Regions from separate parts of the Kribbella sp. NPDC051770 genome, predicted to be linked through region 2. Evidence: riboswitches for the same ligand, from Rfam matches in the RefSeq annotation. Region 2 holds a riboswitch; the other holds the start of a gene.
What was found. A riboswitch is a leader RNA that binds a small molecule or an ion and turns the genes downstream of it on or off. The one in region 2 is predicted to bind cyclic di-AMP.
Positions count from the first base shown of each region.

Region 1: another riboswitch for cyclic di-AMP. It lies ahead of AB0M01_RS19530 (hypothetical protein); the one in region 2 lies ahead of AB0M01_RS11205 (C40 family peptidase).

Region 1 covers NZ_JBFAYT010000005.1:387,072-396,947, forward strand. Annotated here, with positions in the region: gene AB0M01_RS19510 (oligosaccharide flippase family protein) at 1-799, shown strand, start outside; gene AB0M01_RS19515 (hypothetical protein) at 796-2,100, shown strand; gene AB0M01_RS19520 (hypothetical protein) at 2,131-3,237, opposite strand; gene AB0M01_RS19525 (class I SAM-dependent methyltransferase) at 3,378-4,103, shown strand; gene AB0M01_RS19530 (hypothetical protein) at 4,165-5,847, opposite strand; cyclic di-AMP (ydaO/yuaA leader) riboswitch at 5,962-6,121, opposite strand; gene AB0M01_RS19535 (glycosyltransferase) at 6,344-6,961, opposite strand; gene pssD (PssD/Cps14F family polysaccharide biosynthesis glycosyltransferase) at 6,958-7,455, opposite strand; gene cysN (sulfate adenylyltransferase subunit CysN) at 7,452-8,696, opposite strand; gene cysD (sulfate adenylyltransferase subunit CysD) at 8,704-9,609, opposite strand; gene AB0M01_RS19555 (3'(2'),5'-bisphosphate nucleotidase CysQ) at 9,606-9,876, opposite strand, start outside.
Region 2 covers NZ_JBFAYT010000002.1:947,272-957,147, reverse strand. Annotated here, with positions in the region: gene AB0M01_RS11225 (ABC transporter permease) at 1-9, opposite strand, end outside; gene AB0M01_RS11220 (ABC transporter ATP-binding protein) at 36-923, opposite strand; gene AB0M01_RS11215 (histidine kinase) at 1,067-2,269, shown strand; gene AB0M01_RS11210 (response regulator transcription factor) at 2,266-2,922, shown strand; gene AB0M01_RS11205 (C40 family peptidase) at 3,048-3,902, opposite strand; cyclic di-AMP (ydaO/yuaA leader) riboswitch at 3,902-4,094, opposite strand; gene AB0M01_RS11200 (pyridoxal-phosphate dependent enzyme) at 4,332-5,300, opposite strand; gene AB0M01_RS11195 (right-handed parallel beta-helix repeat-containing protein) at 5,309-7,123, opposite strand; gene AB0M01_RS11190 (YciI family protein) at 7,300-7,662, shown strand; gene AB0M01_RS11185 (YegP family protein) at 7,708-7,893, opposite strand; gene AB0M01_RS11180 (GNAT family N-acetyltransferase) at 7,993-8,562, opposite strand; gene AB0M01_RS11175 (TetR/AcrR family transcriptional regulator C-terminal domain-containing protein) at 8,559-9,218, opposite strand; gene AB0M01_RS11170 (MFS transporter) at 9,302-9,876, shown strand, end outside.

The sequences.
Region 1 (9,876 bases), on a different contig from region 2:
CGCCGCGCTCCGCTCCCCCGCCGAGGCCGCCGTCTACACGGTCGCCACCCGGCTGTTCGTGATCGGCCAGCTCGGCACGCAGGCGATCCAGCAGGTCGCCGCGCCGCACACCAGCGCGCTGCTCTCCTCCGGCGACGACCGGGCCACCAAACGCGTCTTCCAGACCGTCACCGCGTGGACGATGTCGCTCACCTGGCCGTTCTTCCTCGCCTGCCTGGCGCTGGCGCCGTTCCTGCTGCACGTCTTCGGCGGTACGGCGTACCGGGCCGGGGACGACGTGGTGATCGTGCTCGCGCTGGCCGCGCTGCTCGCGGCCGCGGGCGGGCCGGTCGACCTGATTCTGCTGATGGCCGGGCGGAGCGGGCTCAGCCTGGTCAACGCACTGGTTGCCCTCGGCGTCAACCTGGCGCTGAACCTGCTGCTGATCCCGCGGATCGGCATGGTCGGCGCGGCGATCGCGTGGGCGGCCGCGATCGTGGTCCGGAACGTGCTCGGGATGATCCAGGTCTCGGCCAACCTGCACTGGCTGCCGTTCAGCCGCCTCTCGGTGACGGTCGGCGGCTTGGCGATCGCCTTCTTCGCCGTCCCGCCGACGATCTTGAAGTTGGTCACGGACCCCTCCGACGGGGTGCTGATGGCCGTGCTGGCGGTGGGGGCCGCCGGCTACCTGGCCGCGCTGTGGAAGCTGCGCGACCACCTTGCCCTGACGGCGTTCACCGCGATGCTGCGCCGTCGCAACCCTCAGCCGGCCGGTCAGCACCCGGCCGCGGAAGAAACGAAGCCGGTGCCGATGTCATGACCCTCCGCCCTCGCCGCCTCACCCTCTCCATCGCCCTTCTTCTGAGTGTCGCCGCCGGACTCAGCGCGTGTGCCAAGGCTGTGCCGCTCGCCGAGCCCTCGGCGGCGGGGCCCAGCAACACCGGCGGGCTGGTGCTGTCCAGCGGCTTCTCCGACGCGGGACAGCTCGGGCGCTCGGCGCCCACCGGCATCCGCACCAGCTTCGGTCCGGTGGTGGACCGCAACGGCGCGAACCTGGTCGGCGTCATCGGCCTGGCCGCCGGTGAGCAGCACTCGCTGGCGCTCATGCAGGACGGCCGCGTGCTGGCCTGGGGAGCCAACGAGGACGCCCAGCTCGGCAACGGCACCCGCGCCGCCTCGCTCGTCCCCGTCCCGGTCCGCGCCCCCGACGGCGCCCCGGGCACGCTCACCGGCGTCGTCGACATCGCCGCCGACTCCAACACCTCCGTTGCCCTGCGCAAGGACGGCACCGTCGTCGTCTGGGGCCGCGCGAACTCCGGCCAGCGCGGCAACGCCGACACCACCGCGAACCCGACCACCCCGAGCGTCGTCCTGAACCCGACCGCCACCGGCCCGCTGACCGGCGTCCGGGCGATCTCGGCCGACGGCGGCAGCGAGCTCGCGCTCACCGACCGCGGCACGGTGCTCGGCTGGGGCAACAACGAGTACGGCCAGCTCGGCTCGTCGGCGCCGGTGGTCGCCAAGCTCCCGGTCCCGGTCACCGGGCGTGGGAAGGCGCCGCTGACCGGCGTACGGGCGATCGCGATCGGCGGCCAGCACTCGGTCGCGCTGCTCGGCGACGGGCGTGTCGTGACCTGGGGCCGCAACGACGTCCACCAGCTCGGCGACGGCACCGGGACGAACCGGAACATCCCCGCGGAGGTCCTGGTCGCCCCCGGCAAGCCGCTGACCGGAGCGACCGAGATCTCGTCGGCCGAGAAGCACACGCTGGCGCTGCTCAAGGACGGCTCGGTGGTCGGCTGGGGGCACAACAACGGCGGTCAGCTCGGCAACGGCACGGTCAAGGTCCAGCCGTTCGCGACGCCGGTGCACGGCAGCCGCAGCGAGCCGAAACTCCTTGCTGTGCAGCACATCATGGCCGGTGAGAGCTACAGCGTCGCCGTCCTGCAGAACGGCGAGATCCTCACCTGGGGCGCGAACGGGCGCGGCCAGCTCGCCACCGGTGACCGGCTCGACCGCAGCAAGCCGGGGCCCGTCACGGTCGAGAACGGCGTACCGGAGCCGAGCTGGGTGACCGCCGTCGGTGTCGGCCGCCGGCACGTGCTGATCGCGCTGCGCTGACAGCGCGGAGCAGGCCTGCGGGACCGCCGGCTACGGGATCGGCGGCGGTTTGCGCTGCGGTGACTTGAGCGCCGTACGAAGGGCGTTGACGGACTGGCTGCCGGGTTTGAGCTCGGTGGCCCCGATGTCCTTGAAGTCGGTCTCGTTCCAGTAGACCAGCGCCTTCACCTGCGGGAACGCCGTCAGCTGCCCGGGCATCGTGCTGAACACCGCGCTGCGCTTCACCTCACCGAGGTTGTCGCTGACCCCCCACTCCGCCAGCATGATCGGCTTGCCCGGATGCTTGCTCGTGGCCCACGTGTAGAAGCCCGGCCAGGTCGGGTAGGCCTTCTGGGTGCGGTTCACGGCCTGGCTGATCCCGCCGGAGAACTCCGGGTCCGGGCCGAACAGGTACGGGTCCTCGGCGATCCAGTCGACCACGTCGTCGCCGGGGTACAGCTGCTCGAACCACGGCTGCACCCCCCAGTACGGCGAACCGCGGTACGTCATCACCAGGATCGCGTTGGTCGCGCCCTTCGCCTTCAACCGCAGGGCCACGCGGCGGTACATCGCCGCGTAGTCCTTGGCCGTGAACCCCGATCCCGCGGCCGGCCTGACCTCCTCCTCCGGCTCGTGGTGGATGGTCAGGAAGAACTTCTCCGGGAACGTCGTCGTCAGGTACTCCGCCTGCGCGTCGATCGCCTTGTCCACCTCGGGATCCCCGGCCGCGACCTCCGCCCAGGTGCGACCCATCTCGGGCTTCCAGTTGAGCAGCAGCAGCCGCTTCCTGCCCGGCTCCCGGGCCCGCTTGATCATGTCCGCGGTCGGGAACAGCTTCGGGCTGGAGTTGTAGTAGTGCGCGATGTCCACCGGCCGGCCCAGGACGTTCTCGAACGCCGGCAGCGCCTCGTCCCAGGACTCGTCGCCCAGCGGGTTGGCCGCCGCACCGAACCAGACGCCGCAGGAGGGCACCAGCAGCGCCGACACAGTGCATCTTGGCGTGGCCTGCGGGGACGGCGCAGGCGCCGTCCGCTGGCCAGACGGCTGGTCCTCTCCGCGGACCAGTGCGCAGCTCACCAGCGCGACGGCCGCGACCAGGGCACAGCCCCCGGCGCCGACCAGCCAACGCGTCCAGCCCTTGCGGGGTTGCGAACTCATCACCCGATGCTACTGCCGGTGACAACCGTTGCCGGGTTGATTTCCCCAGATCGTTGTCAGCGGCCGACCGGGTCGTTATGGTGAATCACCAGCCTGTGGGGGGCTTTGGGTACTGCTGTGTATGGGTGGGGGAAATCCGCATGACACGTGCGCTGGGCCTGGGTGCCCATCGGAGCAACAAAGGTGACCGCGGGGTCGAGAAGCGACTCACCGCGCTCGCCGGACTGACCGAGCTGACCGGCCAACGCCTGCTGGACGTCGGCTGCGGCGACGGGACGTACACCCGCCGCCTGGCCGCCGGGTTCGACGAGGTCACCGCGGTCGACGTCGAGCCCGAGCGGCTGGCCGTCTTCCGGTCCGAGGTCGAGGGCACCGAACTGGCGGCCAAGCTGACGATCCGGCAGATGCCGGGCGAGAAGCTGGACCTGCCGGACGAGGCGTTCGACGTGGTGACCACGATCGAGGTGCTCGAGCACGTCGCCGACCTGGACCTGACGCTGGGCGAGATCCACCGCGTGCTGGCGCCCGGCGGCCGGTTCCTGATCACGTCGCCGAACCGGTGGTTCCCGTTCGAGACCCACGGGTTCTTCGTGGCCGGCAAGCGGCGGCCGCCGCAGTACGGGCCGTTCCTGCCCTGGATCGTGCCGCTGCACAAGCGGCTCGCCGACGCCCGCTCGTTCACCGTCCGCGGCCTGTCGAAGCAGATCGAGGCCAAGGGCTTCCGGCTGACCGGCGTGGACTACATCATGCCGCCGTTCGACCGGTCCGGCCTGGGCGGCAAGATCCGCCCGGTCACCGACGCGATCGAGCGGTCCCGGCTGGAGTTCTTCGGGATGGCGCTGATCCTGGTGCTCGAGAAGGTCTGACGGCAACGGCGAAGGCCCCCGCCCACGGTGTGTGGACGGGGGCCTTCGTACGGCGTACTGCCTACTTGACCTGGCGGGCCAGCAGCCCGCTGTTCAGCACCTCACGCGCCGCGGCCTTGGTGGTCGCGGACGAGTCGAGCCGGGTCGTGCCGACGGTGTGGAAGGTGGCCTCGTTCCAGTAGACCAGCGCCTTCACCTGCGGCATCTTCTTCAGGCCGTCCTGCACCGTGCGCAGCACGTCGGCCTTGTTCATCCCGAGCATGGTCTGCTCGTCGATGCCCCACTCGCCGAGCATGATCGGCTTGCCCGGGTGCTTGGTCGTCGCCCAGGTGTAGAAGCCCGGCCAGCTCGGGTTGGTGTAGGTGTCCTTGCGGTTGACACCGGTGGTGAACGGGCCCCACCAGTTCGCGTCGTCACCGAAGATGTACGGGTCCTCCGCGATCCAGTCGACCACGTCGTCACCGGGGTAGAGGTCGTTGAACCAGGGCTGCGAGCCCCAGTGCGGTGTCCCCATGTAGTTCATCACGTAGACGGCGTTGGTGACGCCGTTGGCCTTCAGCCGCTGGACGACGTGGCGGTACATCGCCGCGTAGTCCTTGGCCGTGTAGCCCGAGCCGGCGGCCGGCTTGACCTCTTCCTCCGGCTCGTGGTGGATGCCGAGGAAGAACTTCTCCGGGAAGGTCGTCTTCAGGTACTGCGCCTCGGCGTCGATGGCCTTGTCGACCTCCGGGTCGCCGGCAGCGACCTGGGCCCAGGTGCGGCCCATCTCGGGCTTCCAGTTCAGCAGCAGGATCCGCTTCTTACCGGGTTCGCGGGCCCGCTTGATCATCTCAGCCGTCGGGAACAGCTTCGGGCTCGAGTTGTAGTAGTGCGCGATGTCCAGCGTCCGGCCGATCGTCGACTCGAACGCGGTCAGCGCCTCGTCCCAGCTCTCCGAGCCCAGCGGGTTGGCCGCCGCGCCGAAGAACGCACCGCAGGACGGCACCAGCTTGTCCGAGATCGAGCAGCCCGGGTTGCCGGTGGACGGCGGCGCGGTCGGCTGGGTCGGCGTCGTCGTCGGCTTGGTCGGCGTCTGCGTCGGAGTCGTGGTCGGCCTCGTCGGAGTCGTCGTCGGCTTGGTCGGCGCCGTGGTCGGCTTGGTCGGCCCGGTGGTGGGCGGAGCCGTCGGCTTGGTCGGCGGCACCGACGGCTGCGGACCGCTGCCGTCGCCCTTGACGTAGCTGATCTCCAGCTTCGTCTGGGTGGCGCCGGACTCGCGGGAACCGAAGACCGAACCGCCGCGACCGGCCAGCTGGGTGAGCGCCAGGTTCAGCGCGCCGTCCTTCTGGACTCCGGCCGAGACGTCGATCCGCAGCTCCTTCGACTTGCCGTCGTCGGCCGCGGAGGCGATCGCCGTACCGGCGCGCAGACCGGTGGAGGCGGAGACCGCCTCGGTCCACCGCGCCGGGCCGGTGGAGACCTGGATCTTGCTCGGGTTGCTCGCGGTCAGCCTGGTCAGGACCAGGGTGGCCTTGCGGGCGTACCCCTCGGCAGCGGCCGGTACGGCGTACCGGACGAAGCTGGTGGACTCGTTCTGCTTGACGACGAGCCGGGTGGACCAGCCGTGCCGCTGGGTGGGGGACTTCGTGGACACGTAGGCGTCCGCAGTCGCCGTGAGCGACACCGGGGCGGGTGCGGGCTCGTCGGCGTTCAGAGCTGCGAAGCCGATCCCCGCGGTGGTCAGCACCAGGGCGCTCGCTGCCACGATCGGGATCAGGGTCCGCCGGCCTGCTTTGGCGGCCGGTTCGTTCAGTACGTCGGAGGGAACGGCAGACCGATGTCGGCCATGCCTACGGGAATGGTTGTCCCGCATGGGGGGCTGTCCTTCCTGCACGCCTGTGAGGTTAGCTGTCGGGCTCGGGTCGGAAGTGTTACCCGGCCGCTGCTGCGGCTTCGCCCCAAGGAGCACCGGGGGCTGGTGCTCCGCGGAACCTGTGGTTCCCCCACTTCCGCCCTCTGTCGCTGGGTGGTAGGTAGATCGCCGGCCCGGAGGGCGGAACTCGGCGTTGCGCGCCGGCGACGGTGGTCGAGCCTCGCACGTCCCCAGGCCGGGCCAGGCGCGGGTGAGCTTACGCAGGTCCCGGCGAGGACCTCAAGATGTCCGAGAGCGCTCTTAACATGACCGAGCGTAGCCAGTTCACGGAACGTAAGATCACGGACAGATAACAACCGAAATCGTCACCGACCGTGTTCGAAACCTGTTATCCGGACGCTCCACCCGGCATTCGGTTTCGCTCTCGCGGGCGGAACATGACATTCTTTACATGCTTTGAAACGCTTGTTTTCAAGGCGTGTTCCCGGCCCAGGGCGTCGATGATCTGACCCGTGGTGGTCACGGCCGCGCTCAGCTGCAGGCTGTCACGATGGTTTTCCTCGGCCGACACGGTGTGCGCCTCCGGGTCCGCCAGGACGCCCGTGAGGGCGGTCAGGAAGGCGTTGCGGTCCTCGCACAGCGTGACCAGGCCGAGGGCGCCCATCCGGCGCGAGAACTGCTGCTGGTGCTGGTCGACGTGCTCGTTCAGCAGCGGGTCCCGCGGGACCACGATCGGCTTGCGGCCCTGCTTGCGGACCTCGAACATGGTCGCCGGGCCGCCGTGCGAGACGACGGCCGTGGCCTGGCGCATCAGCGCCTGCAGTTCGTCGTACGCGACGATGCCGAGGCCCTTGGCCCGGCGCGGGGCCGGGGTGGAGCCGTGCTGGACGAGCGCTGTGCGGCCCTCGTGGCCGGGGAGCTCCAGGAAGTCGTCCACCCAGCCGACCAGACGGCCGAAGTGGTGGTGGTCGGTGCCGAGGATGACCAGGACGTCGTACGTGTTCACAGCAGCCTCCCGACGACGGCGGACCCGGAGTACAGCGCCTGCTGCTCGTCCCACTGGACGAGCATCCGGCTGGTGAACGGCCGGCAGAGCCGCGCGGTGAGCGTCGGGTGGTCGATCCGGTCGAACACCTCGATGTAGACGGTCGGGATCCGGGCCAGCTTGCCGAGCACGAAGAACGGCAGCGCCACGCCGGCGCCGGTGGTGACGATCACGTCCGGCCGCTCCCGGCGCAGGACGGCGACCGCCAGGCCGAAGTTGCGGAGCAGGTTCTTCACGTTCCGCGTGGTCGGGTGGTAGGCGTACACCGCCCGCTGGCCGGCCAGCAGCGACTTGCCGTCCTCGGTCGGGAACGTCACCCAGCACACGTCCCGCTGGGACCACCACGGCCGCAACGTCATCAGCTGCGCCAGGTGGCCGCCGCTGGAACACACCATCAGGACCCGGATCGACGGCACCGCCGCGTCGGCGGCCGGCCGGGGCTCGACGCTCGTCATCTCGCCTCGTTGACCATGCCGGCGCCCACGGTCCGGTTGGTCGCCTCGTCGATCAGGACGAACCCACCGGTCGAGCGGTTGCGCTTGTACTCGTCGCACAGCAGCGGCTGGGTGGTCCGCAGGCGGACCCGGCCGATGTCGTTCAACCCGAGGTGGTCGGCACCCAGATCGCGGTGCAGCGAGTTCACGTCGAGGCGGTACTGCAGGTCCTTCACCATCGCCCGGGCGGTCCGGGTGGTGTGCTTGATCGCGAACTTCTGGCCCGGCCGCAGCGGCGCGTCGTCCATCCAGCAGACCATCGCGTCGACGTCCTGGGTGACCGTTGGGGCGTTGTTGACCCGGCAGATCATGTCGCCGCGGGAGATGTCGATCTCGTCGGTCAGCCGCAGCGTCACCGACATCGGCGCGAACGCCTCCTCGACCTCGCCGTCGGCGGTCTCGATCGAGCGGATCGTCGAGGTGAACCCCGACGGCAGCACCATCACCTCGTCCCCGGCCCGCAGCACTCCCCCGGCCACCTGGCCGGCGTACCCGCGGTAGTCGCGGTGGCTGTCGGAGTGCGGGCGGATCACGTACTGGACCGGGAACCGGACGTCGATCAGGTTCCGGTCGCTGGCCACGTGCACGTTCTCCAGGTGGTGCAGCAGGCTCGGTCCGTCGTACCAGGGCATCGCGGCCGAGCGGGTGACGATGTTGTCGCCGAGCAGCGCGGACACCGGGACGACGGTGAGGTCCCCGATGTCGAGCTTGGTCGCGAACTCGGTGAACTCGGCCCGGATCTGCTCGAAGACGCTCTCGGAGTAGTCGACCAGGTCCATCTTGTTCACGCACAGCATCAGGTGCGGGACGTGCAGCAGGGTGGACAGGAACGCGTGCCGGCGGCTCTGCTCGAGCAGGCCCTTGCGGGCGTCGACCAGGATCAGCGCCAGGTCGGCCGTCGACGCGCCGGTCACCATGTTGCGGGTGTACTGGATGTGACCGGGGGTGTCGGCGACGATGAACTTGCGCCGTGGCGTCGCGAAGTACCGGTACGCGACGTCGATCGTGATGCCCTGCTCGCGCTCGGCCCGCAGGCCGTCGGTGAGCAGCGCCAGGTTCACGTAGTCGTCACCGCGGTCGCGGCTGGCCCGCTCGACCGACTCGATCTGGTCGGTGAAGACCGACTTCGTGTCGTACAGCAGCCGGCCGATCAGGGTGCTCTTGCCGTCGTCGACCGATCCCGCGGTCGCCAGTCTGAGGATGTCCACGTCAGAAGTACCCTTCCCGCTTGCGATCTTCCATCGCGGCCTCACTGAACTTGTCGTCGCCCCGGGTGGCGCCACGCTCGGTGATCCGGGTCCCGGCCACCTCGTCGATCACCTTCTCGACGGTGTCGGCCGCCGACCGTACGGCGGCCGTCAGCGAGGCGTCGCCGACGGTGCGGTAGCGGACAGTCTCGGTGAACACCGGCTCGGTTGCCTTGGGCAAGCAGTACTGGTTGACCGCGAACAGCATCCCGTTGCGCTCGAACACCTCGCGCTCGTGCGCGTAGTAGATCGAGGGCAGCTCCAGCCGCTCCTGGGCGATGTACTGCCAGATGTCGAGCTCGGTCCAGTTCGACAGCGGGAAGACCCGGATGCTCTCGCCCAGGTGGATCCGGCTGTTGTAGAGGTTCCACAGCTCCGGGCGCTGGTTCTTCGGGTCCCACTGGCCGAACTCGTCGCGGAACGAGAACATCCGCTCCTTGGCCCGGGCCTTGTCCTCGTCGCGGCGGGCGCCGCCGAAGACCGCGGTGAACTGGTGCTTCTCCAGCGCCTCCAGCAGCACCGGGGTCTGGATCCGGTTCCGGGTGCCGTCCGGCGGGGCCTGTACGAAGCCGCGGTCCAGCGCGTCCGGAACGCTTGCCACCAGCAACTGCAGGTTCAGCTCGGCGACCCGGCGGTCGCGAAACTCCAGCACCTCGGTGAAGTTGTGGCCGGTGTCGACGTGCATCACCGGGAACGGGATCCGGGCCGGGTAGAACGCCTTCTGGGCCAGCCGGAGCATCACGATCGAGTCCTTGCCGCCGGAGAACAGCAGCACCGGGCGCTCGAACTCCGCCGCGACCTCGCGGAAGATGTGGATGGCCTCCGACTCCAGCGTCTCCAGCTGCGTCAGCTGGTACCGGGGACTCATCGGGGCTCCAGGATGTGTACGGCGATCGCGGCCAGCAGCTCGTCGGCGACCTCGGACCGGCAGACCACCAGGTCCGGCAGCTTCGGGTCGGGCTGGTTGTAGCGCAGCGCCGAGCCGTCGATCCGGCTGCAGAACAGCCCGGCTGCCTTCGCGACCGCGACCGGAGCGGCCGAGTCCCACTCGTACTGGCCACCCGCGTGCACGTAGGCGTCGGCTTCGCCGCGCAGTACGGCGGTCGCCTTCACGCCGGCCGACCCCATCGGGACC
Region 2 (9,876 bases):
GACAGTCATGTCAGAAGCTCCTGTGGAAGACGTGGTCAGGCCGCGGCGGCGGTCGGGGTGGTCAGCTGGAAGAACAGCTCCTCGAGACCGGCGCTGTCGCTCTCGCGCAGCTCGATCAGGATCTGGCCCGCGGCGGCGGCCGCACGGCCGACCTGCTCGGCGGTGGCGTCGACGCGCAGGGCGCCGTCCTGCAGCGGCTCCAGGCTCAGCCCGGCCGCGGTGAGGGCCTGGTTCAGTCCGATCGGGTCCAGGCCGCGGACCAGCGTGCCGCTGCCGGCCAGCAGTTCGTCGAGCGAGCCGTCGGCGACGATCCGGCCGCCACCGATGACGACCAGCCGGTCGACGGTGGCCTGCACCTCGCCCAGCAGGTGGCTGGACAGGATCACGGTGCCGCCGCGGGCGGCGAAGTCCTGGAGCAGCCCACGCATCCAGCGGATGCCCTCGGGGTCCATACCGTTGGCCGGCTCGTCCAGGATCAGCGCCGCCGGGTCACCGAGCAGCGCGCTGGCGATGCCGAGCCGCTGCCGCATGCCGAGCGAGTACTGGCCGACGCGGCGCTTCGCGGCGCCGGTCAGGCCGACCGCCTCGAGCATCTCGTCGGCCCGGGACTTCGGTACGCCCAGCACGCTCGCGTTCAGCGCCAGCGTCTCGCGGCCGGTCCGGCCCGGGTGCTGGGCGGCGGCGTCGAGCATGACGCCGACGACGCGGCCGGGGTTCGGCAGGTCGGCGTACCGCTGGCCGGCGATGGTGGCGGTGCCCGCGCTCGGCGGGGTCAGGCCGGTCAGCATCCGCAGCGTGGTGGACTTGCCGGCACCGTTCGGCCCGAGGAAGCCGGTGATGCTGCCGGGCTGGACGGTGAAGGAGACATCGCTGACAGCCGTGGTGCTGCCGTACCGCTTGCTCAGGTTCTCGACGGTGATCATGGGCCCTACTCTTCCGCCGCGGACCCCCGCGCCACATCGACCGACCGTCTCGACCGGCCCCCTACGAAAGTCGCCACAACTGTGACTCCAGGACCCCCACAAGGGGGACGAAAGACATGACACAGCGCGACTAGGCTGACGGAATGCATTGGTCGTACGCCTGGCTGCGCCGGCCGTACCGCCGGGTCCGCCGGTGGTACGCCTGGTTCGTCAAGCACGCCCCGCGCTTCCGCGACCTGATGTACATCGGCTTCAGCCTGCTGACGATCCTGGCCCAGGCGACCAGCACCGGCGGCCGCGAAGGATGGGTGACCAAGAGCTGGTTCGTGCTCGGCGTCGGCATCTTCGCCTCGCTGGTGCTGTGGTGGCGCCGCCGGTACCCGATCGCCGTCACGGTGATCGGCATCCTGGCGATGGCCGTCGCGCAGATCTTCGTCCCGATGGGCCTGGCGCTGCTGACGCTGGCGATCCGCCGCCGCGACGTCTGGCTCGCGGTCCTCAGCGTGGCCGGCTACGCGGCGTACGTCGGGACCTCGTGGGGGGACAACACCGAGCCGTACGTGCTGCTCTTCACCGGGCCGTTCCTGATCGGCAGCTGGGTCGCCGTCGGTGCCTACATCGGCGCCCGGCGGGACCTGATGGTCTCGCTGCGGGACCGGGCCGAGCGGGCCGAGGCCGAACGCGAGCTGCGCGCCGAGCAGGCCAAGCTCGGCGAGCGGGCCCGGATCGCCCAGGAGATGCACGACGTCCTGGCGCACAAGGTGTCGCTGATCGCGCTGCACGCGGGCGGCCTGGAAGTGAACCCGGCGGTCGGGCCGGAGAAGGTGGAGAGCTCCGCCGGGCTGATCCGGCAGACCGCGCGGCAGGCGATGGAGGACCTGCGCGAGGTGCTCGGCGTACTCAAGGCCGACGTCAGCGAGGACGGCGCCGACCTGGCGCCGGTGCCGAAGGCGTCCGACCTGGCCAAGCTCGTCGACGACTCGCGGGCTGCGGGCGTCGACGTCCGCAGCTCGATCGATCTGCCGGACGACGTACCGCCGCTGGTCGGGCGGACGGTCTACCGGGTCGTCCAGGAGTCGCTGACCAACGTCCACAAGCACGCGCGCGGCGCGACCACCGAGGTCCTGGTCCGGGGGCAGGAAGGTGACGGGGTCACCGTGCGGGTCCGCAACGTCCGGCCGGTCGCGGCTGGTTCACTTCTCCCGGGGTCCGGTGCCGGGCTGGTCGGGCTGAGCGAGCGGGTCACCCTGTCCGGCGGCCAGTTGACCACCGGGCCCACGCAGGACGGCGGCTGGCAGGTCGAGGCCTGGCTGCCCTGGTCGGACGGGAGAGAAGGAGAGGCATGACACGGCTGCTGATCGTGGACGACGAGGCGCTGGTCCGGGCCGGGCTGAAGATGATCCTGGAGTCCGACGAGGACCTCGAGGTGGTCGCCGAGGCCGAGGACGGTGCCGACGCGGCCGCGATGGTCCGCGAGCACAAGCCGGACGTCGTCCTGATGGACATCCGGATGCCACGGCTGGACGGACTGGCCGCGACCCGCGAGATCCAGGCGCTGCCGGATCCGCCGAAGGTCGTCGTACTGACCACGTTCGACCTGGACGACTACGTGTTCCGCGCGCTGCAGGCGGGGGCGAGCGGGTTCCTGCTGAAGGACACGCCGCCGCGTGAGCTGGTCCAGGCCGTCCGGGTGGTCGCGGCCGGTGAGGCGATGCTGTCGCCGGCGGTGACCCGTCGGCTGATCGGGCACTTCGCGGCGGACCCGCGGACCGATCGCCAGCGCGAGGCGCGGGCGCGGCTCACCGCACTCACCGACCGGGAGCGCGAGGTGCTCGCCGCGGTCGCGAAGGGACTGTCGAACGCCGACATCGGCAAGACGCTGTTCATGAGCGAGGCGACCGTGAAGGCGCACGTCTCGCGGGTGCTGGTGAAGCTCGAAGCCACCAACCGGGTCCAGGTCGCGATCCTGGCCCACGACGCGGGACTCCTGGACGAGTAAAAGGAAACCGGCCGTGCGCCGCCGGAGGGGTGGGGCGGCGACGCACAGCCGGTTTCAGGTCAGCGACCGGAGGGGGGATCCGGTCTCGCTGACGGTCTGGACCGGGTCAGCCCCGGTCCGGAGCATCACTTGCGGCCGAAGGCCACGTTCGAGCTCCAGATCTTCGCCTTCGCGACCGGCTTGCCCGGCTTCGAGGCGTGCCACAGGGTGTTCGCGCCGGCGTAGATGCCGACGTGGTACACGCCGCCGCCACCGCTCTTGAAGAACACCAGGTCGCCCGGCTTGGCTGCCTTGCGGCTGATGTGCTTGGTCGCGGCGTACTGCTGACGCGAGGTGCGGGGCAGCTTCTTGCCGGCCTTCTTGTAGACGTAGCCGGTGTAGCCGGAGCAGTCGAAGCCCTTGGTCGTGGTGCCGCCGTAGCGGTACGGCGTGCCCTTGAGCTTCGCGGCCTCCTTCAGCACCTTGGCCTGGAAGGTCGTCGCCTTGCCGGAGCCGCCGTGCAGCAGACCGTGGCTGGCGGCGTAGAACAGCGAGCGCCAGGTGTTCACGGTCATGGTGCCGGTGCGGGGCAGGCCCACGCGGCGCTGGAAGTTGGCCACCGCGGTGCGGGTCGCCGAGCCGTACCAGCCGCCGGCCGGGACGTCGAGCGAGCGCTGCACGTAGCGGACGGCGGAACCGGCGTCGGCGTAGCGCAGCAGCGGCTTGGTGCTGATCGCCTTGTTGCCCCGGGCCCACGCGGCCGAGGTGGTCTTCGAGGTGCCTGCGTGAGCGGTGTCGGCCGGGGCGGCGATGGTGAGCGCCGCTCCGCCGGAGACGGCCAGGCCGACCGAGAGGACGGCGGCCGCGGCTCGCGGGGTGCGGGGAGCCGAGGACTTGCTGGTCTTGCGGTGCTTGGCCAGCGTCCGTCCGGTCGGCCGGGTACTGGACTCGCTCGTGGTGACGGCGCGCAGAAGCGCTGTCCGTCGGGCAGTGACGGGCATGGTTGTCTCCCGACGCCTGCGGAGTTAGCTGTCGGGTTCGGGCTGGAAGTCGATCGCCCGGTCCGCTCCCGCGGACTTCACCCCAGGGACCCGGCCACTCACAGCCGGACCCCAACATCCTGGGTCCCCCACTCCTGCCATGGTTGTTCGAGGGGAACATGTGTGCCTGGCAGGACTCGGCGTTGACACACATGCAGTTCGGCTAATTTGTCGAACCGCCGACGACTGTATAACAGAACGGTCACGACGCAAACCCTCCAATCCACAGAGACCCTCCCAAAAGGCCCTCAGTGGCTCTCTGACGGGTCAGCGACCGCTGCTGAACACCAGGTGTCCTGAGCGTGTCTGAGCGGCGTTCAGGCGCCCGCACAGCCGATTTCTGTGACCTGGGTCACAATCAGAGGTTGCTGTCTGTGACAACCGGCACAGTCAGTACTCAGGCTGCCCTTCGCTGAGCAGTTCCAGGAACCTCTCCAGGCCCACGTTCCCGCCTGAAAGCACCACTCCGACGCGCTCCGGCAGGTCAGCGACCCGGCCGGCCAGCAGCGCCGCCAGCGCGCTCGCCCCGCTCGGCTCGAGAACGATCTTCAGCCGCTCGAACGCGAACGCCATCGCGGCCCGGATCTCGTCGTCGGAGACCAGCGCGAACGCCTCCACCCGCCGCTGGTTGACCGCGAAGGTGAGCTCGCCAGGCGTCGAGATCGCCTGGCCGTCGGCGATCGTCCGCGGCACCTCGATCTCGACCCGCTGCCCGGCGGCCAGCGACCGGGCGTGGTCGTCGCCCGCGGCCGGCTCGACGCCGATCATCCGGATCCCGGGGGAGGCGACGGTCGCCGCGGTCGCGCAGCCGGCCATCAGCCCGCCGCCGCCGACCGGGACGAGCAGCGCACCGAGCGGCCCGACCTCCTCGATCAGCTCCAGCGCCACCGTGCCCTGCCCGGCCATCACGTCGTAGTGGTCGTACGGCGGGATCAGCGTCAGCCCGCGGTCCTCCGACAGCTTCGTGGCCAGCGCCGCTCGGTCCTCGGTGTAGCGGTCGTAGGTGACCACCTCAGCGCCATACCCGCGGGTGGCCGCGACCTTCGTCGGCGGCGCGTCGGCCGGCATCAGGATCACCGCGCGCGTCCCGGCCAGCGCCGCCGCCAGCGCGACCGCCTGGGCGTGGTTCCCCGACGAGTACGCCGCGACGCCGCGCGCCCGTTCCTCCGCGGTCAGCCGGCTGACCGCGTTGAACGCGCCCCGGAACTTGAACGCCCCGATCCGCTGGAAGTTCTCCGCCTTCAGGAACACCTCGGCGCCGACCCGCTCGTTCAGCGTCCGCGACGTCAGCACCGGCGTCCGGTGGGCCGCTCCGGCGATCCGCTCAGCGGCGGCCCGTACGTCGTCGTAGGTCAGCATGCCCTTATTCAACAGGAGATCAGGGTGTCTCCGATCCCCAGGCAGAAGTCCTTGCCCGGTCCGCCGTTCAGGACGTCCTTGCCGGGACCGCCGATCAGCACGTCCTTGCCCTTGCCGCCGTAGAGGATGTCCTTGCCGCCGCCGCCGAGCAGCAGGTCGTCGCCCTTCAGGCCGCACAGGACGTCGTTGCCGGGCGTGCCGATCAGCAGGTCGCTGCCGTTCGTGCCGGTGTGGGTGCAGCTGGGAGCTGGTGGGGCTTCGGCGACCTCAACGGCTCCGGCCTCGCAGTTGGTGCCCTGTGGCCGCGCGACTCCGCGCTGGTCCGTAGTAAGTACAGTGCACGCCGCTGCCGGGACCAGTCCGTTCGCCAGGGATGCAGCCAGCGGCAGCATGGTCTGGGTCGGGCCGCCGTTGCTGGCGAGTGCTGCCAGTTGCGGGCTGCCGGTCTGGTCCGACGGGCCGCTCAGCGAGCAGCTGCCGTCGCTGTCGAAGTTGTAGCCAGTAGAAGTAGTCGCCAGCTCGACAGCGCAGTCGCTACCGCCAGGGCCACCGGCCAGGATCGAGCCGAACGTGTGCAGCCCAGCGTTGGTCGCTACGTTGTCGCCGACTCCACCAGCGGTGTTGCCGGACACCGTCGCGTGCCGCAGGTGCACGTCGTGGTCCAGCGTGTAGATGCCACCGCCTGCTGCGTCCGCGCTGTTGCCGGTGACAGTCGAGTTGTCGACCCGCACCTCGCCGGTCAGCGCGGAGATGCCGCCGCCCTGGCTGTCCGCCACACCTGATGCGGTGTTGCCGTTGATCGTCGAGCGGATCACGTGGATCTGCGCCGGGGGAGGCCCGCCGCTGTTCTCGATGATGCCGGTACTGAGGCCACCGCCCGCGCCGCTCCGGGTGTTACCGGAGATCGTCGTCTCGGTCACCGTGACGACCGGCTGGTCAGCCGGAGCGTCCTGGTCGAACAGCACCTGTACGCCGCCGCCCTGGCTCGTCCCCGCCGGGTGGTTGCCGGTGATGGTCGAGCCGGTGACGGTCAGGTCGCCGCAGGCCGAGCAGATCACGCCGGTCCCGCCGTTGTTGTCCACAGTCGTGTCGGTCAACGTGAACAGACCGGACCCCTGCCCAGTCGTCCGTACGCCGTCGCCACCGTTGTCGCTGATCGTCGAGCCGGTCACGGTCAGCGCGCCGTCGGTCAGACCGACGCCGCGGCCGGTGTTGCCGCTGATCGTCGTACCGGTGATGTGCACTGTGCCCAGCGACAGTGCCACGCCCGTACCGGTGTTGTCGTGAACGCTCGAGTCGGTCAGGTCGAGCACTGCGCCACCGAGCGAGCTGGCGAGCACCCTGCCTGTCCCGGCGTTGTTGCCGGTCGCGGTGGAGTCCGTCAGCGAGGCGTCGCCGTTGTGCCGCAGCGCGGCGCCGTCGACGTCGTCGCCACCGGTCAAAGTGACCGCCTGCAAGGCGATCGAGCCGTCCGAGTCGATCGCGTCGAGCACGCGCTCGCCGGCGCAGTTCTGGTCGATCGTCGCGCCGTTGCCGTCGATCGTCAGCGGCTGCGCCGACGTACTGTCCAGGTCGCCGGAGGCGTTGGTGTCGTTGTCGCCGCACAGGTTCAGCCCGTACGACGCCGCAGCCGCCAGCGTGATCGTGGTCGGCGTCGCGGCCGCGTTGGCCGCGGTCACCGCCTCCCGGAGCGAGGTGAAGGCGTCGGCGCCACTGACGACGTCGGCGGTGGTGGTGACGGTGATCGTGGCCGCCTGCGCGGGGCCGGCCGGAACCAGCAGCGCAGCGACGAGGACGAGACAGGACAGGACGACGCGACGCATCAGCAGTTCCCCCAAAGCCGTTCGCGGCTCCCCCAGCAAACCGGCTTTCCGAGACTTCACCGTCCCACAGCCGCTCGATGGCCGCCAGGCTTCGTAGCATGTCAAGACGGGCGGGACGGCTCCGTACTGATGACGAGCGGCTTCCACCCCGGGAGCCGGAACCGGAGGAGAACCTCGTGAAGTACCTGGTGGTCCTGAACATCAACCCCGACGTCCTGAGCGCGCTGACCGAGGCCGAACAGCAGGCGATCTTCAGCGGGCACGAGAAGTTCCTGGCGACCGTGCAGGAGTCGGGCGAGTTCCGCAGCACGGTGGCGCTGGCCGAGCCGGCCAAGTCGTCGGTGGTGAAGGTCCGCGACGGCGTCCCGGCTGTGACCGACGGGCCGTTCGTGGAGGCGAAGGAGTTCCTGGCCGGCTACTACCTGCTGGACTGCGCGTCCCGGGAGCGGGTCGAGGAACTGGCGGCGATGATTCCCGACGCCGGCGTCGAGGGCCTCGGCGTCGAGGTGCGCGAAGTGGTCTTCGAGCAGGAGCGCTGACAGCCTGGACGGCAGGGACGCGGATGGTCCCTGCCGTCAACGGCGTCAGGAGGTCTGGTCGTCGACCTGCGCGTCGCCGGCGTTCTTCTTGATCGACTCGATCCCGTTCAGCGCCGAGGCCTTGGTCTTGTAGCTCTCGCTGCTGGTCGCGATCACCTCGCCGTTGCCGGCCTTCAGCCGGAACCGGAACTCGCCCGACTTGTCCTCGTACAGCTCGAACTTGCCCGCCATTGTCGAACCTCCCGTGGTGATGGTCTGGTTCGGAGCGTAGCGGCGGACTCACGCCGTGTCGCCCGACCGGCCGAGCGCTCGGCCGATCGGTACGGCGTACTAGGCGGTGGGCCGGTTAGCGCCGGGCCAGGGACCAGGGGTCGGGCCGTCGGCGTCCGGGCGCTCCTCTTGCTCTGTCTTGTAGGGCCGGAGGCCGCGGGCCTTGTAGTTGGCGAGTGCGTTGGGGCCGTCGAGGGTGTTGGTGTGCAGCCAGACGCGGGTGACCTCGCTGAGCTCCGGGTGTCGCTCCGGGAAGGTCCAGGCCTGCTGGAGCCCCACGGTGAGCAGGTGACCGCCGATACCGCGGCCGATGAAGCTGGGGAGCAGGCCGAAGTTCTCCACCTCCACCTCGGTGCCCTCGCCCTTCAGCGCGATGTAGCCGGCCGGTACGCCGCCGGCGTACGCGACCCAGGTCTCGAAGGCCGGCCTGGTCAGGTGCTCGACCCAGCGGGCCCAGTCCCACTTGAGCTTCTCGGTCCAGTGCCACTCGCCGCCGACGGCGCTGTAGAGGTAGCGGGCGAACTCGGGGGAGAGCTCCTCGACCCGGCGCAGCTCGGCGGAGGTGGGCTTGGCCGGGCGTACGTCGTACGGGGTGGTCTGCTCGAGGTACGTCAGGATGCTGATCGTCATGCCGGTCGGACGCCGCGAATCCCCGCGACAACGAGATCGATACCCAACGAGTAGTAATCGTCGGTGGAGGCCGGGCAGACCAGGGTGTCGGCGGTGCCGGTGATCAGCGGGTAGCGCTTGGGGTCGAGCGCGCTCAGCGTGGCGCGCTTGAGGCGCAGGGCCTGCTCGCGCGCGGACGGCTCGGGGTCCTCGCCGGCGCCGGGCTCGGTGGTGACCAGGGTGATCAGTGAGCAGATCGACTGCCGGCCCACCTCGGCGGCGTAGTCGGGGTCGAAGCCGCCGTCGACCAGGATCTCCATCGTCCGCTCGGCCATCTCCAGACCGGGCTCGGCGATCAGGATCCGGGTCAGCGTCAGCCCGGCCACACGCGGGTGCGGCCGCAGGGCCGCGACGAACGCGGTCAGCATCTGCCGCAGCCGCTCCTCCCACGGACGCTCCGACGGCTCCGGCAGCTCGATGTCGGCGAGCAGCCGGTCGCCGAGCGCGTTCAGCAGGTCGAGCTTGTCGCTGAAGTGCCGGTAGAGCGCCATCGGGGTCACCTCGTGCAGCTGCGCGAGCCGCCGCAGAGTGACCGCGTCCAGGCCCTCGGTGTCGGCCAGCTCGAGCGCGCTGTCGACGACCTGGGCGGGGTCGAGCCGCTTGGTGAGGGTGGGCATGTTGACAAGTTTACACCGTAGACCTAGCGTGTACGACGTCAGCTTACAACGTATACATACGGCGTAGACCAAGTGAGGTAGTCGTGAAGCGACGCAGTCCCTGGGCCACCCTGGCGGTGCTGGCCCTGGCGCAGTTCATCGTGGTGCTCGACGTGACGATCGTGAACGTCGCGCTGCCCGACATCCAGGCCGATCTCGGCTTCTCCGCGGAGACCCTGCAGTGGGTGATCAGCGCGTACACCCTGCTCTTCGGCGGCTTCCTGCTGCTCGGCGGCCGGATGGCCGACCTGCTCGGACCCCGCCGCGTCTTCATCGCCGGGCTGCTGCTGTTCGGCGTCACCTCGCTGGTCGGTGGGCTGGCGACCTCGCCGGAGTTCCTGATCGGCGCGCGCGCAGTCCAGGGCCTCGGCGGCGCGCTGCTCTCACCGGCCGCGCTCGCGATCCTGACCATGACGTTCGCGCACGGCCGCGAACGCAACATCGCGATGGGCGTCTGGGGCGGCCTGGCCGGGCTCGGCGGCACCCTCGGCGTCGTCGCCGGCGGCGTACTGGTCGACTCGCTCAGCTGGCAGTGGGTGTTCTTCGTCAACGTGCCGATCGTGCTCGCGCTGGTCGCGCTGATCCCGGTCTTCGTCCCCGACCTGCGCCACAACGAGGA